3 regions of the Mesorhizobium sp. BR1-1-6 genome follow, and region 3 is predicted to be linked to each of the others. Evidence: predicted binding sites of a transcription regulator. Region 3 holds the regulator's gene; each other region holds the start of a gene.
What was found. The regulator HrcA, encoded in region 3, represses chaperone genes, less so after heat shock. The targets are predictions, from matches to a motif close to GTTAGCACTCNCNNNNNGNGAGTGCTAAC.
Positions count from the first base shown of each region.

Region 1 (7,848 bases), on a different contig from region 3:
CAATGACTGCAACATGGCACTGGTCGCCGAGATGGCGCTCGGCGCCGGCCGGGGCCATCACGACGTCGCCATGTTCACCATCGGCACCGGCATTGGCGGGGCCGTCGCTCAACATCGGCGGATCGTGCGTGGCCGGGCAACGGCAGGGCAGCTCGGCCACATCACTGTCGACGTCAATGGCGAGGTCTGCGCCTGCGGCCGGCGCGGTTGTGTCGAGACCACCAGTTCGGGCACCGCGCTTGGCCGTCACATCGCGCGGGCCGGCTTGCGTACCGACCTTTCGGTCGACCAGCTCTTTGCCCGCGACGCCGCCGGAGACATCCAGGCGCGCACTATACTCGAAGCCTGGGCAATGCCCTTACGTGCCGCCATCGATACCAGCGTCGCCATGTTCGACCCCGGTGTCGTCCTGCTCGGCGGCGGTCTTGGCTGGGCGGCACACAAGGCGCTCGGCCGCGCGCCGGCCCTGGCGCCGTGGTACCAGTGCCCGGTCGAGCCGGCGCAGCTCGGCGACGACGCCGGCGTGATCGGGGCGGGATTGCAGGCGCTGGCCGGAACAGACATGGCGACAGCGCCGATTTTTGGCCGGCATTTTGTGCAAGCCGGCGCGGCCAGGCGCGCCGTGCTGGTCAACGGCATCCCGGCCAGCGGCAAGAGCACGGTGTCGCGCGGCATCGCCGACCGCATGGGATGGCCGTTGCTTGCGCTCGACACGATCAAGAATCCGTTTCTCGAGGTGCTCGGCGGCGGCGACCGCGCATTCAACCGCACGCTCGGCCGCGCCAGCTATCGGGCGATCTGGTCAGTCGTCGGCGAAGCCCCAGCGGGCTCCACATTCATCGTCGACGCCTGGTTCGGTTTCCAGCCGCGCGAGCTGCTCGATGATCATCTCAGGAATGCCGGGGTCGAACAGACCGTCGAAATCTGGTGCCATGCGCCCGGCGAAGTCCTTGCCGAGCGTTACGGCGCCCGGCTCGGCCAGCGTCTCCCCGGCCATCCAGGCGCGTCCTATATCCCCGAACTGATCGAACTCGCCAGGCGCGCCGAACCGCTGCGGCGCGGTCCGCTCTTCGACGTCGACACGACGAAACCGATCGACCTCGATGCCATCACGGCATGGCTGCGAGCGATGATGACGGGCGACGTTTAGAATGTTGGTGGACAAGAAGCATGTGGCCTGGCCTGCCTAGTCAATAACCGACGGTGAAGCGCTGCTTTATGTGGGCGGGCTTCTCGATCTCGTCGACCATCGCGATGGCGTAATCCTCGAAGGAAATGCTGCTGCCCTTGTGCGAAGCCAGAAGCGTGTCCTTGCCGAGGCGGAACTTGCCGGTTCGCTCGCCCGGGATGAACATGGCGGACGGCGACAGGAACGTCCAATCGAGGTCATCGATGGTCTTCAACTTGTCGAGGAAGTCGGCGCCCTTCTGCGCCTCGGCCTTGTAGATGTCGGGAAATTCGGGCGTGTCGACCAGCCGCTTGCCGGGCGCGACCTCAAGGCTGCCCGCACCGCCGACGACCAGGTAGCGCTTCACGCCGGAGGCTCGCACCGCGGCGATCAGCGTGTCGGCATCGCTGTCGAGGAAATGCACCGAACTGATCACCACATCATGGCCGCGGATCAGCTTGGCCAGGCCTTCCATGTCGAAGACATCGCCCTTCCTGGCCGTCACGCCAGGCAGCGCAGCGATTTTTTCAGGATTGCGGGCGATGCCGGTGACGGTATGGCCACGGTCGGAGAGTTCCTTGAGCAGGCGCGAACCGACTTCGCCCGATGCGCCGATGAGAGCGACTTTTGCCATATCTTTTTCCATTCCTTGTTGGAGGTCGGTTGGGGATCACGCGGCCGCGATATGAGCGAGGAGATTGTCGAAACTGCCGAACAGCGCGTTCGAACCGATGAGGCGCGGCGCATCGTTGCTGATGATGGCGAGCGAAGGCACGCCGTTGGAATGCAGGCGCTGGAACAGCGCGCGGCCTCGGCCGACCAGTTCGCGGTGAGCTGTCAGCAATCCTTCGGTTGGCGCCTTCACCAGTTCGCGGGCATCGGCCATGCCGGCGTCGGCGAGCACCTCGGCGACACCGCCGACCGTGACGATATCGCGCCCATCGACATAGCGCGCGTTCTGGATCGCCTTCAGCGCGGCCAGCCGGCGGCCGGGATCTTCCGGGCCCGCTGCGGTAATCGCGAGGGTCGCGGCATGGGAATCCAGCAACGTGCCGCGAACATTCAGCACGTTGTCCCGATAGGCCTGCGTGAAAACCTGTCCCGTTAACCGCTCGATGCGCTGGTCGTTCGCCCAGGCATGGGCGGCAAAACCGTCATCCATCGGCCGAGCGCCTGCCCCCGAAAACAGCCCGGTCGGCAAGAGCTCGACGCGCACGCCGCTGCCGGACAGTTTTTCGAGCATCGGGCTTGCGCCATAGCACCAGCCGCAGAGCGGATCGAAAAGGTAGGTCACTTCTGGATTGCCCACGGTCGCCCGGTCTCCGTTGCGGTGGCGTTGGCTGCCCCGTCCGCCAAATGTCTTGGCTTACATGTGGCAGGTGATGGTCTTGCAATAAATGGTGCCCAATAATACAAACTGTCTGATCTAATCAGACAAAGCATGTGACCGAACTCCTCAATCTCAATCGGCTCGTCTATTTCACCACGGTGATGGAGACAGGCTCGTTCACCACGGCGGCGGACCGGCTTGGCGTGGCCAAGGCCGTGGTCAGCCACCAGGTCGGCAGGCTTGAGCAGGAATTGGGCGCGACGCTCATGCGGCGCACGACGCGGCGTGTCACGCCGACCGAGGAGGGTCGCCTCTTCTACGACCGCGCGATGATCATCCTGCGCGAAGCAGAAGCGGCCTATGGTGAGATCTCGCACGGGGCAGTCGAACCCAAGGGAATGCTGAGGCTGACCGCGCCGCTCGACTATGGCACGAAGATCGTTGCGCCGGTCATGGCCGCCTATCTCCGAACTTATCCGCATATGCGCGTCGAGGCGATTTTCGATGACGCCGTCAGCAATCTGGTGGACGAGCAGATCGACCTCGGCATCCGCGTCGGCTGGCTTGCGGATTCGTCCAATCAGGCGCGGCGCCTGGGCACGATACAGCAGGTCGTGGTGGCGAACCCGACCTTCGCCGCAAGCCTGCCGCCCGATGTCACCCCGCGCCAGGCAAGATCGCTTGCCTGGGTCGGCAACGCCCAGCTGCGCGGCATCGGCCAATGGCTGTTTTCAAGAGAGGGAGAAACGGTGTTGACCGAACTCAACCCGGTCATCATGTGCGACAAGAGCCCGGCGGCTCTTGCCTGCGTGCTCGCCGGTATCGGATTGGGCGTATTTCCCGACTACAGTGTCGGCGACGATATCGCCGAGGGGCGTCTCGTGCCGGTATTTGCCGACTGGATGTTGCCTGCCGGCGGCATCCATGCCGTTTTCCCTCCGGCCCGGTTCCGGCCAGCCAAGGTCCGCGCCTTCGTCGAGTTGCTGGCGGCCGCCGAGAAGAAACGCTCGCGTCTCGTCGAAACGGCCTGAGGCGACGAGACAGCCCGCCAGCTCGAGGCTGACGGGCCGATCATTTTGGATCGCCGGGGCGCTCACCGATAGGTCGCAAATAGATACTCAATCCGCTCGCACGGCGCGGCCACCGGATGCGATACTGGCAGGCGAGATCATATTCGGCACCAGAATGTCATTGCGGCGCGCGAAGGCGATCAAGGTCGCCCGCACGGTTTCCGCATCGATCTTGCCGGCAATGCCGGCTTTGCAAGCGTTGAGGGCGACGGCATGGGCGCCGTTTCGGCTGGCAACGGGCCAGTCCTGCAACACGGCATATGCTTCCATCGCAGTCTCGATCGTTACCGGAAGCCCCATTCCGACCAAGATCGTCACGGGTTCTTCAAAGCGCATCTGTGCCATGATTTAAACCTCCATTCGATGGCAAACGAACCGAAGCATGTCGCGCAGCCTGGTGCGCGAAGACAGGTCGGCGCGGATAGGGCGGGTGCGCCGGTGTCGTCGGATTTCCGGCGGCCACGAGCCTGATCTCGGCTGGCTCGACCGGGCTTGGCTTGAGCACCGGCGAGCCTCGGCCAGGCGCCGGTAGCGCCCTATGCGCCCTGGCGAGCGCCTCGAGCCAGGCAAGGACGGAAAGCGGCGGAAGCGCCCGCCCATCGAGCCAGGCGGCGACCTGGCTTTGCGGGCAACCAAGCTCGTCGACGAGGTCTGCCGCTTTCCACCTCAACGTTTTCAGGCATTCACGCAATTGGCCCACGATCATGTCGGTCCTCTTCCCAACCGGACATCGGTCCATCGTTTGCTGTGGGGCTCCGATGATCGCGTCCTCCATCCCTGGTTGAGCCGCCGGAGCCTTCCGAGGCTGCCGACACATGCTGCGCGGCCAGGAACATCAGCGTCGACGCCGCCGTACGGCGGCTCCAGCCTGCGGACTCGGCCATGTCGAGAACACGCATCAACAATGGCCCCAGCACGCTCCTGCATTCTGCCTCGTAGGCGAGAAATTCGTTTGCCGGATGCGTGGGCGCCGAAACGGAACCGATACCGGTCATAGTGGTCTCTCTCCAAACTTTCCCCGGGAAGCGCCCGCTCCCCCTTGTGGGAGCGGGCGGCCTCCCGGCGTCCTAGAAGTCCATGCCCGCGCCGGCGGGCATGGCAGGGGTCGCGGCCTCCTTCTTTGGCTTCTCGGCCACCATCGCCTCGGTGGTGACCAGCAGGCCAGCGACGGAAGCGGCATCCTGAAGCGCGGTGCGCACGACCTTTGCCGGATCGATGACGCCTTGGCCGTAGAGATCGCCGAACTCGTTGGTCTGGGCGTTCCAGCCCCAGCCGAACTCGCTCTTCTCACGCAGCTTGCCGACGATGATCGAGCCCTCGGCGCCGGCGTTCTCCGCGATCTGGCGCACCGGGGTCTCGATCGCACGCCGCACGATCTCGACACCGGTCCTCTGGTCGGCATTGTCGATCGGCAAGGCATCGAGCGCCTTGGCGGCCCGGAGCAACGCGACGCCGCCGCCCGGGAGTACGCCTTCCTCGACCGCCGCACGGGTCGCATGCAGCGCGTCGTCGACACGGTCCTTGCGCTCCTTCACCTCGACTTCCGTCGAACCGCCGACACGGATGACGGCGACGCCACCGGCGAGCTTCGCCAGCCGCTCCTGCAGTTTCTCGCGGTCGTAGTCGGAGGTAGTCTCCTCGATCTGCGCTTTGATCTGGGCGATGCGGCCCTGGATCTCTTCCTTGCGGCCAACGCCGTCGACGATGGTGGTGTTTTCTTTTTCGATCACCACTTTCTTGGCGCGGCCCAGCATCTGCAGCGTGACATTCTCGAGCTTGATGCCGAGATCCTCGCTGATCGCCGTGCCGCCGGTGAGGATGGCAATATCCTCCAGCATCGCCTTGCGGCGATCGCCGAAGCCGGGCGCCTTGACTGCCGCGACCTTCAGGCCGCCGCGCAATTTGTTCACGACCAGCGTGGCGAGCGCCTCGCCCTCGACATCCTCGGCGATGATCAGCAGCGGCTTGCCCGACTGCACGACTGCCTCGAGGACGGGGAGCATGGCTTGCAGGTTGGACAGTTTCTTCTCGTGGATCAGCACATAGGGCTCTTCGAGCTCGACGCGCATCTTGTCCTGGTTGGTGATGAAGTACGGGCTGAGATAGCCGCGGTCGAACTGCATGCCTTCGACCACCTCCAGTTCGGTCTCGGCGGTCTTGGCCTCCTCCACCGTGATGACACCTTCATTGCCGACCTTCTCCATCGCCTCGGCGAGGAACCGGCCGATCTCGGGATCGCCATTGGCCGAAATGGTGCCGACCTGGGCGATCTCATCGTTTTTCGTCACCTTGCGGGCGTTGGCCTTCAGTTCGGCGACGACCGCTTCCACGGCCTTGTCGATGCCGCGTTTCAAATCCATCGGATTCATGCCCGAGGCGACGGCCTTGGCGCCTTCCTTGACGATGGCTTGGGCCAGAACGGTCGCGGTTGTGGTGCCGTCGCCGGCGATGTCGTTGGTCTTCGAAGCGACTTCGCGCACCATCTGCGCGCCCATGTTTTCGAACTTGTCTTCCAGTTCGATCTCCTTGGCCACCGTCACACCATCCTTGGTGATGCGCGGCGCGCCGAAGGATTTATCGATAACGACGTTGCGGCCTTTGGGACCGAGCGTCACCTTCACCGCATTGGCCAGAATGTCGACGCCGCGCAGCATCTTCTCGCGGGCTTCGGTATGGAATTTCACTTCCTTGGCAGCCATTGGATCACTCCTTCAATTTAGGCAGCTTTCGTTGACTGATAACTTGGCAAGAAGCCGTCAGGCGGCCTTCTTCACGGTCGCGGTCTGCTCGATCACGCCCATCACATCGCTTTCCTTCATGATGATCAGGTCTTGGCCGCCGAGCTTGATCTCGGTGCCGGACCATTTGCCGAACAGAATGCGGTCACCCACCTTGACGTCGAGCGGCTGTAGCTGCCCGGCTTCGTTTCGGGCGCCGGGGCCGGCGGCGATCACCTCGCCTTCCTGCGGCTTTTCCTTGGCTGTGTCGGGAATGATAATGCCGCCAGCCGTTTTCTCCTCGGCTTCGATGCGGCGGACCAGGATACGGTCGTGCAATGGGCGGAACGTCATGTCGTTCTCCTTCAAGGACAAACAGTTTTTGAGGTTCCTCCGCGCCGGACCGGCAATATCGGCCCGGCAAGAGGTGCCGCGACCCTTGTTCAGGCATCGCGCGCGCATATCGAGCTAGTTTTGGAATTTTCCGGTTTCAAGAGGTCCGCGCAAAAATTTTGGCACTCGTCGCATGAGAGTGCCAACGCGTTGTTATCATGCAGGGATTCTCGCCAGGTCGACGATTTCACCGCTTGAATTTTGGTGAAGAGCCAACAAGATTATCCGGGCCGGCGCTGCCAAAGCACAGCCGGAAACTGGACGCTATCGAGGAGTTTTTGCAGACGGAGGACAGCGATGGACCGACAGAAATTTTCGCCGATCATGCCTTCCCTGACTGACACGCCCGACACCTCGCTTGACCGGCTGCTTTCGCCGGCGAGGCACTTCAAACATCCTGACGAGGTATTGGAAGACGACGCGCTCGACCTCTGGGAAAAGCGGGCGATCCTGTCGTCTTGGGCCTCGGATGCCTGCGCGGTGGAGTCGATGCCGGAACTGCGCCTGCCGCCGGGAGTCGAGCGGCCGGTTTCCTTCGACCACGTCATGGAGGCCTTGTGCAAGCTCGACATCGACGTGCCGGCGCCGCGGTCCACGCCGGATGAATTCCGGCACGACTTCGCCAGGATGAATGCATGAGGTCGTAAGCGAAAGGAGAAACATATGGTGACTGCGGTCAGCAGAGAATTCCGCCTGCAGATGGACGGCTACGGCCTGACCACGGCCGAGATTCACTATCATATGCCTGACTACCCCAACCTGCTGCAGCTCTATGTCTGGCAGGAATACGACCTCGCTCCCGATTTCCCGGAGCTGAAGGGCTTCCTTGGCTATTGGGAAAGCGAACTGGACGGCACGCTGCATTCCGTGCGCGTCGCACATCATCGTCTAATCACACCGTCGGAATGGCGCGCCGTTGACGGCATCGTTGCCATCCATTGAGCGGATCACATTGAGCGGATCAAAAAACCTGAAGCGCGTCGCCTGCAACGCGGCGCGCTCAAAGGCTCGATTGAGCATACCTAAAATCAGAGTTCCCGAGCAGGATGAGTGATGGGATTCGTGTCATCCTGCTCTGACAGCCATCGGCTGGGCCGTCCTTGACATCGCCGCGGAACGGAATTGCTGGGGCGAAGCGGAGCGGCCCCTCGTCAGGCCGGCTCGCTTGGC
Region 1 covers NZ_JAIUHZ010000013.1:113,909-121,756, forward strand. Annotated here, with positions in the region: gene LB545_RS22110 (ROK family protein) at 1-1,150, shown strand, start outside; gene LB545_RS22115 (NAD(P)-dependent oxidoreductase) at 1,191-1,802, opposite strand; gene LB545_RS22120 (DsbA family protein) at 1,839-2,477, opposite strand; gene LB545_RS22125 (LysR family transcriptional regulator) at 2,612-3,529, shown strand; gene LB545_RS22130 (DUF982 domain-containing protein) at 3,617-3,913, opposite strand; gene LB545_RS22135 (hypothetical protein) at 4,252-4,563, opposite strand; gene groL (chaperonin GroEL) at 4,636-6,267, opposite strand; gene LB545_RS22145 (co-chaperone GroES) at 6,325-6,639, opposite strand; gene LB545_RS22150 (hypothetical protein) at 6,976-7,317, shown strand; gene LB545_RS22155 (usg protein) at 7,342-7,620, shown strand; gene LB545_RS22160 (DUF982 domain-containing protein) at 7,744-7,848, opposite strand, start outside.
Region 1: a site for HrcA is predicted at 6,797-6,825, ahead of LB545_RS22145 (co-chaperone GroES). Genes of this name have one in related genera too.

Region 2 (7,848 bases), on a different contig from region 3:
CATGTCGGCATCGGGAAAAGCGTCGAGCACCGCGCTTGTGATCGGCGGATGAAACGTCATGAAGCGATGGGTGCCGAGCGCCCCGGCGATGTGCGAAAGCAGCGGCAGGCAAGCAAGCGACTTGTCGACCAGCCGCACGGCAAGGCCGGGCGCCAGTCTCTGCTTCACCAGGTCGATGTTGCGGTCCAGCCGGTCGCGGTCGAGCACGAGACAAGGCTGAAAGACGCCGGCCGCCCTCAACGCATCCGACAGCGCGGTGAAATAGCCGCTCATTGGCCGATGCCGAACAGGCCGGCCATGTAGGGCGAGACGAAACGGTTCTCGGGATCGATGTCTCCCCGAACGGCCATGGCATCATCCCAGCGCGGATAGAGCTTTTTGAGATCCGCCGCCTTTAGGCTGTGCATCTTGCCCCAATGCGGCCGGCCGCCATGCCTGCGGAAGATCGGCTCGGCCGCCCGCATGAAGGGCTCAGGGTCGTTGGCGGCATCGTGGTGAATGGCGATCGAGCAGGTCAGACGCTTGTAGAAGGGCGAAAGCCAGAACATGTCGGGTGCCACCGAGCGCACCTCCATCGGAAAATAAACTTCCGGAAAGTGCTTCTCGGTCAGCTCGATGATCTGCGTGATCACCTTCGGCCCCTCCTCGAAGGGCAGATGATACTCCATCTCGTTGAACTTGGTCTGCCGGTCGCTGGCATAGACGTTGAGCCAGTCCTGCACATAATCCTCGGCCGGCACCTTCTTCACGGCGCCGCGGATCAAGGAGCGGCGCAGCCATGGCAGCCGGCGCAGCGCCCTGCTCAGCTTGCGTAGCGTCGCCAGGCCGGCCTCGTCGTGCTCGGTAGGCCTGGTGGTCGGGTTCGCGTCGCTGAGGTCGCTGGCGATGAACTGCGCGTAGCCGGAAAACGGGATGTAGTAGAATTCGGCCGACCGGTGCGCGGCCATCATCGTCTCGAAATCGCGCAGCATGTCGGCGATCGGCAGCACCCACTTGCGGCGGCGCAGCCGGTAGGTCGCGATGTTGTTCAGCGTGACTTCGGTCAAGATGCCGAAGGAGCCGAGCGCAACGCCCATCGCCTGGATCATGTCCTGGTCGCGGGTCCGATCGAATTCGCGCAACTCGCCCCGTCCGTCCACGATCTGCACCGTCTCCAACTGGGTGTGATAAGCACCCAGCGCCGGCCCGGAACCATGGGTGGCGGTGCCCAGCGCGCCGCCGATCGCCTGGCGGTCGATGTCGCCCATATTGGGCAGGCCCTGGCCCAGGCCTTGCAGTATGTGCATCAGCGGGCCGAGCCGCGTCCCTGCCCGCACCCGCGCGCGATGGCTTTGTACATCGTGCGAGACCAGCCCCTCGATCTTCTCCAGGGAAACGATCGAGCCTTGCGATGCCACCAGCGGCGTGAAGGAGTGGCCAGCACCCGCCACGCGCAGCGGCCCAGGTGCCGTGCGCACCAGATCGGCAAGCTCGCCGGCGTCGGTTGGAGTGGCGACCAGCTTCGGCTCGGCGCGCACGAAGCCCGACCAGTTGCTCCAGTTCCGCGCGGTGATCGTCGACATCCAGCCGTCCCGTCAAGCGCGCCGACGGCGCATAGTGGCCACGAACAGGCCAAGCAGGGCCACGCTGGCAAACGCGCTTGCCGCGGCGAATTCCGGCACGGGCCGGAAATCCTTGCCGTCGATGAGCAGCGACGCCGCGACCGGCCCGATCGCCAGACCGAAGAGCTGTGCAGCCGGCACCAGCAGCACGGCGGTACGCGTCTCGTCCGCCGTGATCGTCAGCCGGATCTGATAAGGTACGATGAACAACAGGATGAAGCCCATGATCAAGGCGGCGATCCAGAATGTCGTCAGGCCAGGTGCGCTGGCAAGAACAAGGGAGGAGACCAGCGCGACGGCACCGATGGCCGTAATGGCAATGCGGTAATCGATGCGCGCCTCGAACACGGTCGCCGTCATCGCGCCCAGGACCTGCGTCGCCAGGCTGGCCGAGACGATCAGGCCGACGGTCCAGCTATCAATCCCATACTGCGCACCGAGCGGTTCCAGGAAGGCCCAGATCGCGCCGAAGAACATGAAGTAGCAGAAGACCGACAATAGCGCGGTGATCGACGGAACCGTCAGCACATTGGCCAGGTTCTCCTCTTTCGGCAGGTCGGCGTAGTCACCGGGTACGGTGAAAGCGGCCGCCAGCGAGACGACGCAGACGACGGCAAGCACGATGAAGCCGCCGGACGACCCCGCCTCGGGAATGACATAGAGTGCCAAAAGCAGAGCGAGCGCACATTGCGCCAGGGTCTGCAGCGTCACGAAATAGCCGCCGATGCGCTCCGCCCGGCGCGAACGGGCGATCAGTTCGGTGGCGATCGCGACCAGGCCGCCCTCAGCCAGCCCGGCGATGGCGCGGGCGGCGATCAGCGCATTGGCGCTTGCGGCATGGGCGGTCCACACATTCGCCAGGGCCAGCAGGATCAAAAGGACGGCGCTTTTCCAGCGCATGTTGCGCGCGGAAAGCAGCATCGCCACCACGGCTGAACCGATGGCGATCGCGATCATCTCCGCCGTGGCGACCAGCGCCAGTTCATCGCCGCTGACATGGCCCTCGGTGTAAAGCGCGCCAAGCAGCACGGGCTGAAGCCCGAGGATCAGCAGCCCGACCGAGCCGATCCATAATGCGGAGCCGAGCTCGACGCCGGTCGGGTTGCCGACCAGCCAATCGCCATTTTCCGCTTGTACGGCTTGCGTCGCAGTCACGAGGCGCCTCCCAACGTCCTTGCAGTGCGATAAAAAAGCTGACAACTTGTCAGCATTACGAAACTGATACTTGATCATGTTTCTTGTCAACCGGGAATTTTGAAGCTCTCGCGAGAGATTGGGCGCATGGCGGAAGCAAGGCGGATGGCGACGGCGCCGAGGCGCAGGCCCAAGCAGGAGCGGAGCCGCGAACGCATCGACGCGATCCTTTCGACGACCATGCGGCTGATCGGCGAAAAAGGCATCGACGCAGTGACGATGAAGGAAGTGGGCGCTCTGGCGGGAGGACCGATCGCCACCGTCTACCATTATTTTCCCAATAAATCGGCGATACTGGCGATGCTCTATGAGCGCTTCTCGGAGGAAAGCCGCGCACGCTTCGGCGAGATCATCGCCGAAATAAGTGGGCTTGAGGACGTGACGGCTGCCGCGGACCGCATGATCGAGGACTATTACCGGCGCGTGGCCGACGACCCGGCCATCCAGGATCTGCAGAACGCGATACAGGCTGACAAGGCGCTGCAGAACCTCGACATTGCTGAGACAAGGCACCAGGCCAAGATGTTCTGCGACCACGTCGCTCCGATGCTGCGGCCCGACCGGCGCGAAGACTTCGCGCGCGTGGTGTTCCTGATCTTCCAGCTTGCCGGCGGCGTCGTGCGGCTAGCGCTGACGCAGGACGAGAAGGAAGGCCGCCGCACGATCGACGACTACAGGTCCATCATCCATACGCAGCTGAGATTGTTTCTGTAGTTTTCGGCGGCGGCTTTCGCGCCCCTCTCCCGTGACATCGACACGTCTTGCGTATCGAAGTATCGGGCGGCAGGATCTCTGACCGATAGCGGCAGAGCACCCCTCCGCGCCTTGTTTTGCCGTCGATTGCGGGAGGAACCGGCGCATTTCGCATGAAAGGCCAGCGGCAACTGGCACGTTCTGCGAGCGGGCTTTCGCGGAAAACAAAATTTCGCGCCGCTGCCCGCTCGCGCGCGCCTTGACTCTCGCCAGCCAGCAGCCTATTTCACCGCCACGTTAGCACTCGCCCTGGGTGAGTGCTAACCACAGGTCCGGTACCGCCGGGCTTTGTAGATTGTCCGGCTTCGCCGGACGGAGGAACTGTTTCTCACCGTTCTCATCGAGGAAGAAAACATGGCAAAGTCGAAGTTCCGCCCGCTTCATGACCGCGTGGTCGTACGCCGGGTCGAATCCGAATCCAAGACCGCCGGCGGGATCATCATCCCCGACACGGCGAAGGAAAAGCCGCAGGAAGGCGAGATCATCGCCGTCGGCTCCGGCGCCCGCGACGAAGCTGGCAAGCTCGTGCCCCTGGACGTTAAGGCTGGCGACCGCATCCTGTTCGGCAAGTGGTCGGGCACCGAAGTCAAGCTCAATGGCGAAGACCTTCTGATCATGAAGGAATCCGACATTATGGGCATCATCGGCTGAATATCGGCCTTTCCATCAACTGAATCTTAAATCTTCGGGCTCGATCCGAGCCCCTGCCAGGAGTTGAACATGGCTGCCAAAGACGTAAAATTCTCCCGCGACGCCCGTGAGCGCATGCTGCGCGGCGTCAACATCCTCGCCGACGCGGTGAAGGTCACGCTCGGCCCCAAGGGCCGCAACGTCGTCATCGACAAGTCGTTCGGCGCACCGCGCATCACCAAGGACGGCGTCACCGTCGCCAAGGAAATCGAACTTGAGGACAAGTTCGAGAACATGGGCGCACAGATGGTCCGCGAAGTCGCTTCGAAGACCAACGACATCGCCGGCGACGGCACCACGACCGCGACCGTTCTGGCGCAGTCGATCGTCCAGGAAGGCCACAAGGCGGTTGCCGCCGGCATGAACCCGATGGACCTGAAGCGCGGCATCGACCTGGCCGTGACCGAAGTGGTCGCAGCTCTCGGCAAGGCCGCCAAGAAGATCAAGACCTCCGAGGAAGTCGCCCAGGTCGGCACCATCTCGGCCAATGGCGACGAGTCGGTCGGCAAGATGATCGCGGAAGCGATGCAGAAGGTCGGCAACGAAGGCGTCATCACCGTCGAGGAAGCCAAGACCGCCGAGACCGAGCTGGAAGTCGTCGAAGGCATGCAGTTCGACCGCGGCTATCTCTCGCCCTACTTCGTCACCAACCCGGATAAGATGGTTGCCGATCTCGAGGACGCCTACATCCTGCTCCACGAGAAGAAGCTCTCCAACCTGCAGGCCATGCTGCCGGTCCTGGAAGCGGTCGTGCAGACCTCCAAGCCGCTGCTCATCATCTCGGAAGACGTCGAAGGCGAGGCCTTGGCCACGCTGGTCGTCAACAAGCTGCGCGGTGGCCTGAAGATCGCCGCCGTCAAGGCTCCGGGCTTCGGTGATCGCCGCAAGGCCATGCTGGAAGACATCGCCATCCTCACCGGTGGCCAGGTCATCTCCGAAGACCTCGGCATCAAGCTCGAGAATGTCGGCCTCAACATGCTCGGCCGCGCCAAGAAGGTGTCGATCTCGAAGGAGAACACCACCATCGTCGACGGCGCCGGCAAGAAGGCCGAGATCCAGGGCCGCGTTGCCCAGATCAAGCAGCAGATCGAGGAGACCACCTCGGACTACGACAAGGAGAAGCTGCAGGAGCGCCTGGCCAAGCTCGCCGGCGGTGTTGCCGTTATCCGCGTCGGCGGTGCGACCGAAGTGGAAGTGAAGGAAAAGAAGGACCGCGTCGATGACGCCCTCAACGCGACCCGCGCGGCCGTAGAAGAAGGCATCGTTGCCGGCGGTGGCGTGGCCCTGCTGCGCGCTTCGGGCAACCTCAAGGCCACCGGCGTCAACTCCGACCAGGCCGCCGGCATCAACATCGTTCGCCGCGCACTGCAGGCCCCGGCCCGTCAGATCGCTGCCAACGCCGGTGCGGAAGCATCGATCGTTGCTGGCAAGATCCTCGAGAACAAGGGCGCGACCTTCGGCTACAACGCCCAGACCGGCGAATATGGCGACATGATCGCCATGGGTATCGTCGATCCGGTCAAGGTCGTGCGTACGGCTCTACAGGACGCGGCCTCGGTCGCCGGCCTGCTGGTCACCACCGAAGCCATGATCGCGGAGGCTCCGAAGAAGGAGTCGGCTGGCGGCGGCATGCCTGGCGGCATGGGCGGCGGCGGCATGGGCGGTATGGGCGGCATGGACTTCTAATCCAGCCATCTGCTTTATGCATGCGGAAAGGGCGGCAGCGATGCCGCCCTTTTCTTTGCACATTCAGGCTTTGCTTCAGCGTAGTCGGTTGGAACCAGCGTCAGATAGCAGTGCTCTCCGCTTGCCGCGTCGCCTTGCCGGCGAGGACTGCCTGCTCGATCAGGGTAGCCACCTCATCGGCCACGACGTTGATCGATGAGCGATCGCGGGTGGCGCGGGCAATCACCATCAGGCCTTCCAGCGAGGACTCGACCAACAGCGCCAGCGCCCGTGCGCGGCGCTCGACCACCCCTGCCCTGACAAACGCCTGGCGCAGCAGGCCGATCCACTGCTCGAAAGCGGAGCGGCAGATTTCCTCCAAGTCCGGCACGTCGTTCGGCGCATCGAGCACGACCGGCGCGATCGGGCAGCCGAGCGAGAATTCGTTGTCCTCCAGCATGCGAGCGACCGACTGGTAAATGTGGTGAACGGCAACCGCCGGATCGCTTTCCGCCGCCAGCTCGGCGCCAAGCCTCTCAGTCACCTCGGCCACGCTGGCGCGCGTCACTTCGACGACCAGCTGATCCTTGCCACCGGGAAAGTGGAAATAGAGCGAGCCGCGCGGGGCGCCGCTGGCGCTCAGTATGTCATTGAGCGAAGTGCCGTGATAGCCGCGCCGCCTGAGCAGCAATCCGGTCGTTTCGAGTATGCGGGCTCTCGTATCGTTCGCCATGTCAACCTCTGTCAGGAGAGATCCTTATAAGCCTTGCCAGAAATATGACAACTGGTCTACATAATATGTAGATCAGTCTATATAATCGAGAGCCGAAATGCGCAGCTATCGTCTTGAGGGTTTGGGCGGAACCGAATGTCTGGTGATGCGGGAAGAGGTGCGGCCGGAGCCAAGGCCCCAGGAGATCGTGGTGCGGGTGCGCGCCACCTCGTTCAACCGACGCGATACGATGATCCTCAATGGCACCTACCCCTTGACACCGCGCCGCGGGATCGTTCCGCTCAGCGACGGCGCCGGCGAGGTCGTCGCCATCGGCGATGATGTCACACGCTTTGCCGTCGGCGACCGTGTCACCGGCAGCTATTTCGCCCGCTGGATCGATGGCCGCATCAATGCCGGACTGATCGACCAGCTCGGCTGCACGCTGGATGGCATGCTCGGCGAGTACGCCGTGCTTGACGAGCAATGGGCGGTGCGACTTCCCGAGCATCTCGACTGGCGCGAGGCGGCAACGCTGAGCTGCGCCGGCCTGACAGCCTGGAACGCACTGACCGGGGCGGAGATTCCCAAGCCTGGCCAATGGGTTCTGGTCATAGGCTCGGGCGGCGTCTCGCTGTTCGCGTTGCAGTTCGCCAAGCTGCTCGGCTGCCGCGTCGTCGCCGTCACCTCTCGCGCCGAGAAGGTCGGCAAGCTGCGGGCGATGGGGGCCGACCTCGTCGTGTCCTCGACCGACATGCCGGAATGGGGGGCGATGGTGCGTGGCGAAACCGGCGGTATCGACCTTACCGTCGAAACCGGCGGCCCGCCGACCTTCGCGCAGTCGCTGATCGCCAGCGCGCTTTACGGGCGCATCGTGCTGCTCACCATTCAGGATGCGAAGGGCGCAACGGTGCAGATCCCGGGCGCCGTCTATCAGCGCAGCCTCGTCACAATCGGCCGTCTGTTCGTCGGCAGCCGCGCAAACCTCGAAACGATGCTCAACGCCGTCTCGGCGCACCGGTTGAGACCGGTCATCGACAAGGTCTTCCCCTTCGCCGAGGCCCGCGACGCCTACCGCTATTTCCAGCAGGGCGACGTGTTCGGGAAGGTCGTCATCGACGGAGCCTGATCTTTCATATCGATCGAACCAGAAGGGAGAACAGCAATGACAATTCGTGAAGCTTCGGCCGAGTGGCAAGGCACGCTGAGGGAAGGTTCAGGCCGGCTGCGGCT
Region 2 covers NZ_JAIUHZ010000009.1:95,844-103,691, reverse strand. Annotated here, with positions in the region: gene LB545_RS18790 (DSD1 family PLP-dependent enzyme) at 1-273, opposite strand, end outside; gene LB545_RS18785 (D-arabinono-1,4-lactone oxidase) at 270-1,562, opposite strand; gene LB545_RS18780 (MFS transporter) at 1,575-2,756, opposite strand; gene LB545_RS18775 (TetR/AcrR family transcriptional regulator) at 2,883-3,509, shown strand; gene groES (co-chaperone GroES) at 3,903-4,199, shown strand; gene groL (chaperonin GroEL) at 4,269-5,924, shown strand; gene LB545_RS18760 (TetR/AcrR family transcriptional regulator) at 6,025-6,636, opposite strand; gene LB545_RS18755 (zinc-dependent alcohol dehydrogenase family protein) at 6,734-7,744, shown strand; gene LB545_RS18750 (OsmC family protein) at 7,781-7,848, shown strand, end outside.
Region 2: a site for HrcA is predicted at 3,785-3,813, ahead of groES (co-chaperone GroES). Genes of this name have one in related genera too.

Region 3 (7,848 bases):
CGCCAGCCGCTGCCCCGCCTTGACCGGCAGGAAGCCGGAGAACAGGAAGGCATCCGAAGGCAAGCCGGATGCGGTGAGCGCGGCAAGCGGCGCGGACGGACCGGGGATGGGCACGACGCGAATGCCCTGGTCGAGCGCCTCGCCGACCAGCCGGTAGCCGGGATCGGAAACCAGCGGCGTGCCGGCATCCGAGATCAGCGCCACGCTCTGCCCCGACTGGAGCGCCGCTATCAATTTTGGCCCGGCCTCGCCGGCATTGTGCTCGTGATAGGCCGTGGTGCGGCGGCGGATGCCGTAGCGGTCGAGCAGCACGCGCGACACGCGCGTGTCCTCGCAGGCGACCATGTCGGCGGCGGCCAGCGTCTCAAGCGCGCGCAGCGTGATGTCGGCGAGATTGCCGATCGGCGTCGCCACCAGATAGAGCGCGGGTTCGAGCGGCCGGGCCGCGATCTCGGTCTGCCCGATCACATAGCTGCGCTTTCCCGTCTCGCCAGTCACCGGTGCCTTCTCCGTCAGCGGCGCGCCCGCGTCCAGATGGAGCCGCGAAGGACGTTCCGAAATTATCCGCCCTGTTTGGCACGGCCCGCGCCGGGTTGCAAAAGCCGCTGTAATGCAAGGCGAGCGCCATTCCTTCGCCACAGTAGGGAACGAAACCGTCTTTCGCAGATTTAGCCCCTGATTCCCCCGGGAGGACAGGATGGACAGACTGACCATACAGGACGCTTTCGAGCCTTACTATGCAGGCCGCAAGCGCTTTGCCGCGCAAGGAGACGGGAAGCCGCCCGCCACCACGGACGGCAAGCAGGGGCCCGCGCGCCGCCCGCCACCAGAGATCAAGCTACCCGATAACGAACCCGACAGCACGACGGAGCACTGACCGGACGATGCCCAATCGCTTCGATATTTTCATCACCCGTCTCGAAACCAAGAACGCCCGCCACGGCGCAGCACTACCCTCGATAAGCGACCAGCACCGCGCCCGCCGCGATAAGGGCGACGCCAAGCCAGTTCGCACCGGTGAGCCGCTCGCCGAGAAAGACCGCGCCAAACACCGCCACAAGCACGACGCTTAGCTTGTCGATGGGCGCCACCTGCGCCGCATTGCCGATTTTCAGCGCGCGGAAATAGCAGAGCCACGAGGCTCCGGTCGCCAGTCCCGACAGGCTAAGGAAAAGCCAGGTCTTCCCGGAGATCGAGGCCCACGATTGGAATTGGCCGCTGGCGGCGAGGATCGCCGCAAGCACGACCAGGATGATGGCTGTCCGGATGAGGGTGGCGAAATCGGAATTGATGGTCTCGATGCCGACCTTGGCGAAGATCGCCGTCAGCGCCGCGAAAGTCGCCGACAACAGCGCCCAGAATTGCCAGGAGAGCGGCAGGTTCATTCGGATAGCCTCACCGGTCGGGTCTCAACTCAGATACCGCGAAACAGCCGCCTCCAGAAGCGTAATCTTGGCTTCGAGATTGGGAGCAGCATCCCAGCCTACCGTGCCAGATCGGCCACCACGGCGTCGAGCACGATCATGCCGGCGGGCGTGGCGCGCAGGCGGGCGTTGCCGATCGGCGCCACCAGCCCTTCGCCTTGCAGCACCGACAGCCGCGCGCTCGACAGGCCGCGCCCGGAAAACGCTTCGTAACGCGACAGGTCGATGCCTTCCGCCAGCCTCAGTCCCATCAGCAGGAACTCGTCAGCCTCTTCGGAGCGCGTCAGGGTCTCGCCGCCGGTGACGCCATGGCCCTTGGCCTCGACCAGATTGGCCCAGGTTTCCGGCATCCTCTCCGCGATGGTCACGACGCGGTGGCCGTTCTCGACGAAGCGGCCATGCGCGCCAGGGCCGACGCCGACATATTCGCCATAGCGCCAGTAGGTCAGATTGTGCCGGCTTTCGGCACCCGGCCGGGCGTGGTTTGAGATCTCATATGCCGGCAAACCATGGGCTGATGTCACCTCTTGCGTCAGCGCATAAAGGTCGGCGGCGTGGTCGTTGTCGGGGATGATGAATTTCTTCGCCGCGTGCAGCGCGTGGAACGGCGTGCCTTCCTCGATGGTCAGCTGATAGAGCGACAGATGGTCGGCGGCGTGGCCGATCGCCTGTTCGAGCTCCGATGCCCAGGCCTCCGGCGTCTGGCTTGGCCGTGCGTAGATCAGGTCGAAGGAGAGCCTTGGGAATATCTCCCGCGCGAGCCCGATCGCGTGCAGCGCCTCGTCCACATTGTGCAGCCGGCCAAGGAAGCGCAAATCCTTGTCGTTCAGCGCCTGCACGCCGAGCGAGACCCGGTTGACGCCCGCAGCGCGATAGCCGCGAAAGCGTTCGGCTTCGACCGAGGAGGGATTGGCCTCCAGCGTCACCTCGATGCCGTCGGGCACCGTCCAGTTCTTCGCCACGGCGTCCAGGACCCTGGCCACCGTTTCCGGCTTCATCAACGACGGCGTGCCGCCGCCGAGAAAGATGCTGGTCACCTCGCGTGGGCCGGTGCGCTGGCGCATCGTCGCCAGTTCCGCCTCGAAGGCGGCGGCAAAGCGCTCCTGGTCGACCGGCTGGTGGCGGACATGGCTGTTGAAGTCGCAATAGGGGCATTTGGCCGCGCAGAACGGCCAATGCACATAGACGCCGAAACCGGGGCTGCGGTCGAGCGGCATGGTGGCGCCGGGCCTGATCATGCCGAGCCTAACCGGGCCAGACCCAATCGGGCTTGGGCGAATTTCTGGAAGGCGCGGGCGCGGTGCGACAGCGCCGTGGCCTGGCCGGGTTTCCAGCCGTGTTTTTCCTCGGCGGTCATCTCGCCGAAGGTCTTTTCGAAGCCGTCGGGCAGGAACACCGGGTCGTAGCCGAATCCGAGCTCGCCGCGCGGCGGCCAGACCAGCGTGCCTTCGGCCTCGCCGCGGTAATATTCGGCCTCGCCGTCGGGAAAGGCGAGGCAGATGACGGCGACGAAGCGACCCTTGCGCTGCTCGGCCGAGGCGGCGCCGACTTCCTGCAGCGCCACTTCGGTGCGCTGCATGGCGATGCCGAAATCCCTGCTGCCATCAGGCGTTTCGGCCCAGTTGGCGGTGTAGACGCCGGGCGCGCCGTCGAGCGCGTCAACGCACAGGCCCGAATCGTCCGACAGCGCCGGCAGGCCCGTCGCCTTGGCCGCGGCGAAGGCCTTGATATAGGCGTTCTCCTCGAAGGTTGTGCCGGTCTCCTCGGGTTCGGGCAAGCCATAGTCCTTCGCCGATTTCGCCTCGAATCCGAATGGCGCCATCAGATCGGCGAATTCGCGCAGCTTGCCTTCATTGTGGCTGGCGACGACGATCTTTTTTCCGTCGAGAGAATGCATCAAAGTCCCCAGATTCTCGGCTCGGCGAATTCGATCGAATTGCCGGAGGGATCGCGGATATAAAGCGAGCGGCCGCCTTGCGGCCATTCGAATTCGCTTTCGACAGCGATGTTCTTCGCCTTCAGATGGGATTTCCAGCGGCTGATTTCATCGGCGGTCGCCGCAAAGCAGAGATGGCCTTCGCCCGATGTGCCGTGTGGCGGCACTTTCAGCCTCGCGTCGGGCGCAGGCGGGATCCTGGTCGCCTCGGCGTTGAAGACCAGCAGCACGCCGGCTCCGCAACGGAAGAACAGATGGCGGCCCTCGACCTTGCCGAGAGGAGTGAGGCCGAGGATGTCGGTGTAGAAGGCTTCGGCAGCGGCGAGGTCGGTGACGTAAAGAGCGGATTCAAGAATTGCAGAGGGGATCACGAGGCACCCCCCTCTGGCCTGCCGGCCATCTCCCGCGCAAGGGGGGAGATTGGCGGCGTGAGCGCCGGCTCATGGTATTCTATTCTGATTATTGGCGAAGCTCGAGACAACAGCCGATCTCCCCCCTTGCGGGGGAGATGCCCGGCAGGGCAGAGGGGGGTGCCCAGGCTCCGCATGAATAAACTACGCCACCGCCATCTGCTGCAAACTCACCAGCCTCTGGATGCCTTTCTTGGCCAGGCCCATCAGCTCGGCGAACTGCCCTTCCGAAAAGGGCTCGCCCTCGGCCGTGCCCTGGATCTCGACGATGCCGCCCTTGCCGGTCATGACGAAATTGGCGTCGGTGCCGGCGGAGGAATCCTCGAGATAGTCGAGGTCGATGACCGGCTGGCCGTCATGGATGCCGCAGGAAATCGCCGCGACATGGTCCTTCAGCACCTTGGCGACGCTCACCATCTGCCGCGCTTCCATCCAGCGCAGGCAATCGTAGAGCGCCACCCAGCCGCCGGTGATGGAGGCGGTGCGGGTGCCGCCATCGGCCTGGATGACGTCGCAGTCGACGGTGATCTGCTGCTCGCCCAGCGCCTGCAGGTCGACCACGGCGCGCAGCGAGCGGCCGATCAGCCGCTGGATCTCCAGCGTGCGCCCGCCCTGCTTGCCGGCGGAGGCCTCGCGGCGCATGCGCTCGCCTGTCGAGCGCGGCAGCATGCCGTATTCGGCCGTCACCCAGCCTTTCCCGGAATTGCGCATCCAGCCCGGCACCTTTTCCTCCAGGCTTGCCGTGCACAAGACATGCGTGTCGCCGAACTTCACCAGGCACGAGCCTTCGGCATGTTTGGAGACGCCGCGCTCGAAGGAGATGGCGCGCATTTCGTCGAACTGGCGTTTGGAGGGGCGCATTCGGCCTGCTTTCTTGTCAGCTTTTTTGAATCTTGGCCGGCTTTTAGACGCATGCGGGGCACGGCGTAAAGGAAAATGGACCGGCGGCCGCAAACGCGGCGACACCGGGGCGATCGCGCAACACGACACCGGGGTGATCGCAAGTGCGACACCGGCTGATCGCGCAACGCGACACCGGGTTGCGCGCAGCGCCGCGAAGTCTATATCCTTGAACCGGAGGTTATGGCCGCAATGACCAAGGCAGTCGATCCCGCTTCGCAGTCGCTCGCTCTTCACGCGCCGGCACTTCAGGCGCCCGCACTTCAGGCGCTCGACATGCGTTCGCGCGACATCTTCCGGCGTATCGTCGATTCCTATCTGAGGGACGGCGAGCCCGTGGGATCGCGCAGCCTGTCGCGCATCCTGCCGTCCTCGCTGTCGCCCGCCACCATCCGCAACGTGATGAGCGATCTCGAACATCTCGGCCTGATCTACGCGCCGCACATCTCGGCCGGTCGCCTGCCGACGCAGGCCGGCCTGCGCTTCTTCGTCGACGCCTTCATGGAATTGGGCGACCTCTCCGACGAGGAGCGGCGCAGCATCGAGGCGCAGGTGCGCGCCTCCGGCTCGGGCGCCACGCTGGAACACATGCTGACCGAGGCCAGCCAGATGCTGTCGGGCATGTCGCGCGGCGCCGGCCTGGTGCTGGCCGCCAAGAACGAGGTGGCGCTCAAGCACATCGAGTTCATCCAGCTCGAGCCCACCAAGGCGCTGACCGTGATGGTGTCGCAGAACGGCGACGTCGAGAACCGGGTCATCGATCTGCCGGCCGGCATCACCGTCTCGCAATTGCACGAGGCCTCGAATTTTCTCAACGCCCATATTCGCGGCCGTACGCTGGCCGAGGCGCGGGCGGAGGTCGAGCGTATCAAGGAAGAGACAAGGGCAGCGCTCGACACGCTGTCGCAGGACCTGGTGGAGAAAGGGCTGGCGGTGTGGGCCGGCGCGGAAAGCGGCCTGCCGGCGCGCCTGATCGTGCGCGGCCGCGCCAATCTGCTCGAAAACGTCACCGCCCAGGCCGACATCGAACTCCTGCGCCACCTGTTCGAGGACATGGAGACGCAGGACGGGCTGATCCAGCTGCTCGACCTCGCCGAGGCGGGACCGGGCGTGCGCATCTTCATCGGCTCGGAAAATAAGCTTTTCTCGCTCTCCGGCTCGTCGCTGGTCGTGGCACCCTACCGCGACAAGGACGCCCGCGTCGTCGGCGCGCTCGGCGTCATCGGCCCGACCCGGCTCAACTATGCCCGCATTGTCCCGATGGTCGACTATACGGCGCAGCTGATATCGCGCATGCTGCGCTGAGAGCTGGGATCGATCCAGACGGCCGAGGAGAGAAAAGATGGCGCTGGAATCGTTCAAGGCCCAGATCAGCCTGCTGCTGGAGGAGATGGTCAACCAGCCTGAGGATGTGCGCGAAGTGCAGGAGCAATTGCGCGAGAAGCTGCGCGAAATCCGCGCCATGGGCATGCCGCTGCCGGCCGATCTCGTCGAACTGGAAAAGAACCTCGACGCCGATCTCGATCTCGACGCGGATAGCTGACCCGAATTCCTTCAACTCCCCGTGTCGTCCGGAACGACTGCCGAGCCCGCCCGTTCCCTTGATGCATGTGACTTCGGTCTTGGGACAACGACATGCATGAAGAAGCGAGAAGCTGGAGACTGGGATGATCCGACTTGCCGGCGCCGTGGTAATCGCTGCTGCCTTGCTCTTCGCCGCGACGGCATTGGCCCAGCAGGAAGAGCCGGTGCTGAAGGGCGCGGCCGCATTCGGTGACTGGCGGGCCGATGCGCCGGGCGTGCGCCGGTTGATCAGCCCGCAAGACCAGCCCAGGCCCTATGTCACCAGATCCGCCTCGAACGGCGCCGGTCCGGTGCAAAGGCCGCAAGGCGCCGAGCCGCGGCTGCCGGCGGGCTTTTCGGCGGAACTGATCGCTTCGGGCATCGACAATCCGCGCGTCGTGCGCGTCGCGCCCAATGGCGACCTGTTCGTCGCCGACAGCGAGGCCAACCAGATCCGCGTCTACCGTCTCGGCGAGGGCAGCGCGAAACCTGTCAGGGACGGCATCTTCGCCCGCAATCTCAACCAGCCCTACGGCATCGCCTTCTACCCGCCTGGGGACAACCCGCAATGGGTCTATGTCGCCAACAGCGACAGCATCGTGCGCTTTCCCTACCGCGATGGCGACCTGGAGGCCTCCGGCGAGCCGGAAACCATCGTCCGCGATATTCCGGCCACTCATCACTGGACCCGCGACATCGCCTTCTCGCCGGACGGCAAGACGCTGTATCTCTCGGTCGGCTCCGGCTCGAACGCCGCCCAGGACATGGCAAGGAAACCGCGGGGCGGGCTCGACGCCTGGGCCAGGTCGAAGCCGCTCGGCGCCACCTGGGGCGCGGAGGAAGGCCGCGCCGACGTCAGGGCTTTCGACCCGGACGGTAGGAATGGGCGCATCGTCGCCACCGGCCTGCGCAACTGTTCGGGCATGGCCATCCAGCCGGCGGCGGGCGCGCTGTGGTGCGTGGTCAACGAGCGCGACGCGCTCGGCGACAACGTGCCGTTCGAATATGCGACCGAAGTGAAGGAAGGCGCCTTCTACGGCTGGCCCTGGTACTATATCGGCGACAATGAGGATCCGCGCCACAAGGGCGCGCGTCCCGACCTTGCCGGCAAGGTCACCGTCCCCGACATTCTGATGCAGGCGCATTCGGCGCCGCTCAACATCGCCTTCTACGACGGCAGGAATGTCCGCGCAGGATCCGGTTTTCCGGCCGAATACAGGGGCGACGCCTTCGTCGCCCTGCACGGTTCGTGGAATCGCGGCAACAGGACTGGCTACAAGGTGGTGCGGCTCAAGTTCAAGGACGGCAAGCCGACCGGCGAATATGAGGATTTCATGACCGGCTTCGTCACCTCCGGCGGCGAGGTCTGGGGCCGGCCGGTCGGCGTGGCGGTGGCGAGCGACGGCGCGCTGATCGTCACCGAGGACGGCAACGGCACCATCTGGCGCGTGACCTACGGCGACGGCCGGTCCTGATCCGCTGGGAGGCCTCGAGCACGGGGCATGCCTGGTGCAACCAAATCCGGCTCCAGGCAATTCCCGCCCGCGAAACTCTGTGCGACAAGGCGCCGTCCCAGCAGTTTCGCGGACGCAAGGCTCGATCCATGACCCTCACC
Region 3 covers NZ_JAIUHZ010000001.1:673,110-680,957, forward strand. Annotated here, with positions in the region: gene rsmI (16S rRNA (cytidine(1402)-2'-O)-methyltransferase) at 1-498, opposite strand, end outside; gene LB545_RS03330 (hypothetical protein) at 698-877, shown strand; gene LB545_RS03335 (EamA family transporter) at 951-1,385, opposite strand; gene hemW (radical SAM family heme chaperone HemW) at 1,484-2,662, opposite strand; gene rdgB (RdgB/HAM1 family non-canonical purine NTP pyrophosphatase) at 2,659-3,321, opposite strand; gene LB545_RS03350 (VOC family protein) at 3,321-3,731, opposite strand; gene rph (ribonuclease PH) at 3,915-4,631, opposite strand; gene hrcA (heat-inducible transcriptional repressor HrcA) at 4,863-5,975, shown strand; gene LB545_RS03365 (hypothetical protein) at 6,013-6,213, shown strand; gene LB545_RS03370 (PQQ-dependent sugar dehydrogenase) at 6,338-7,708, shown strand; gene LB545_RS03375 (LysE family translocator) at 7,837-7,848, shown strand, end outside.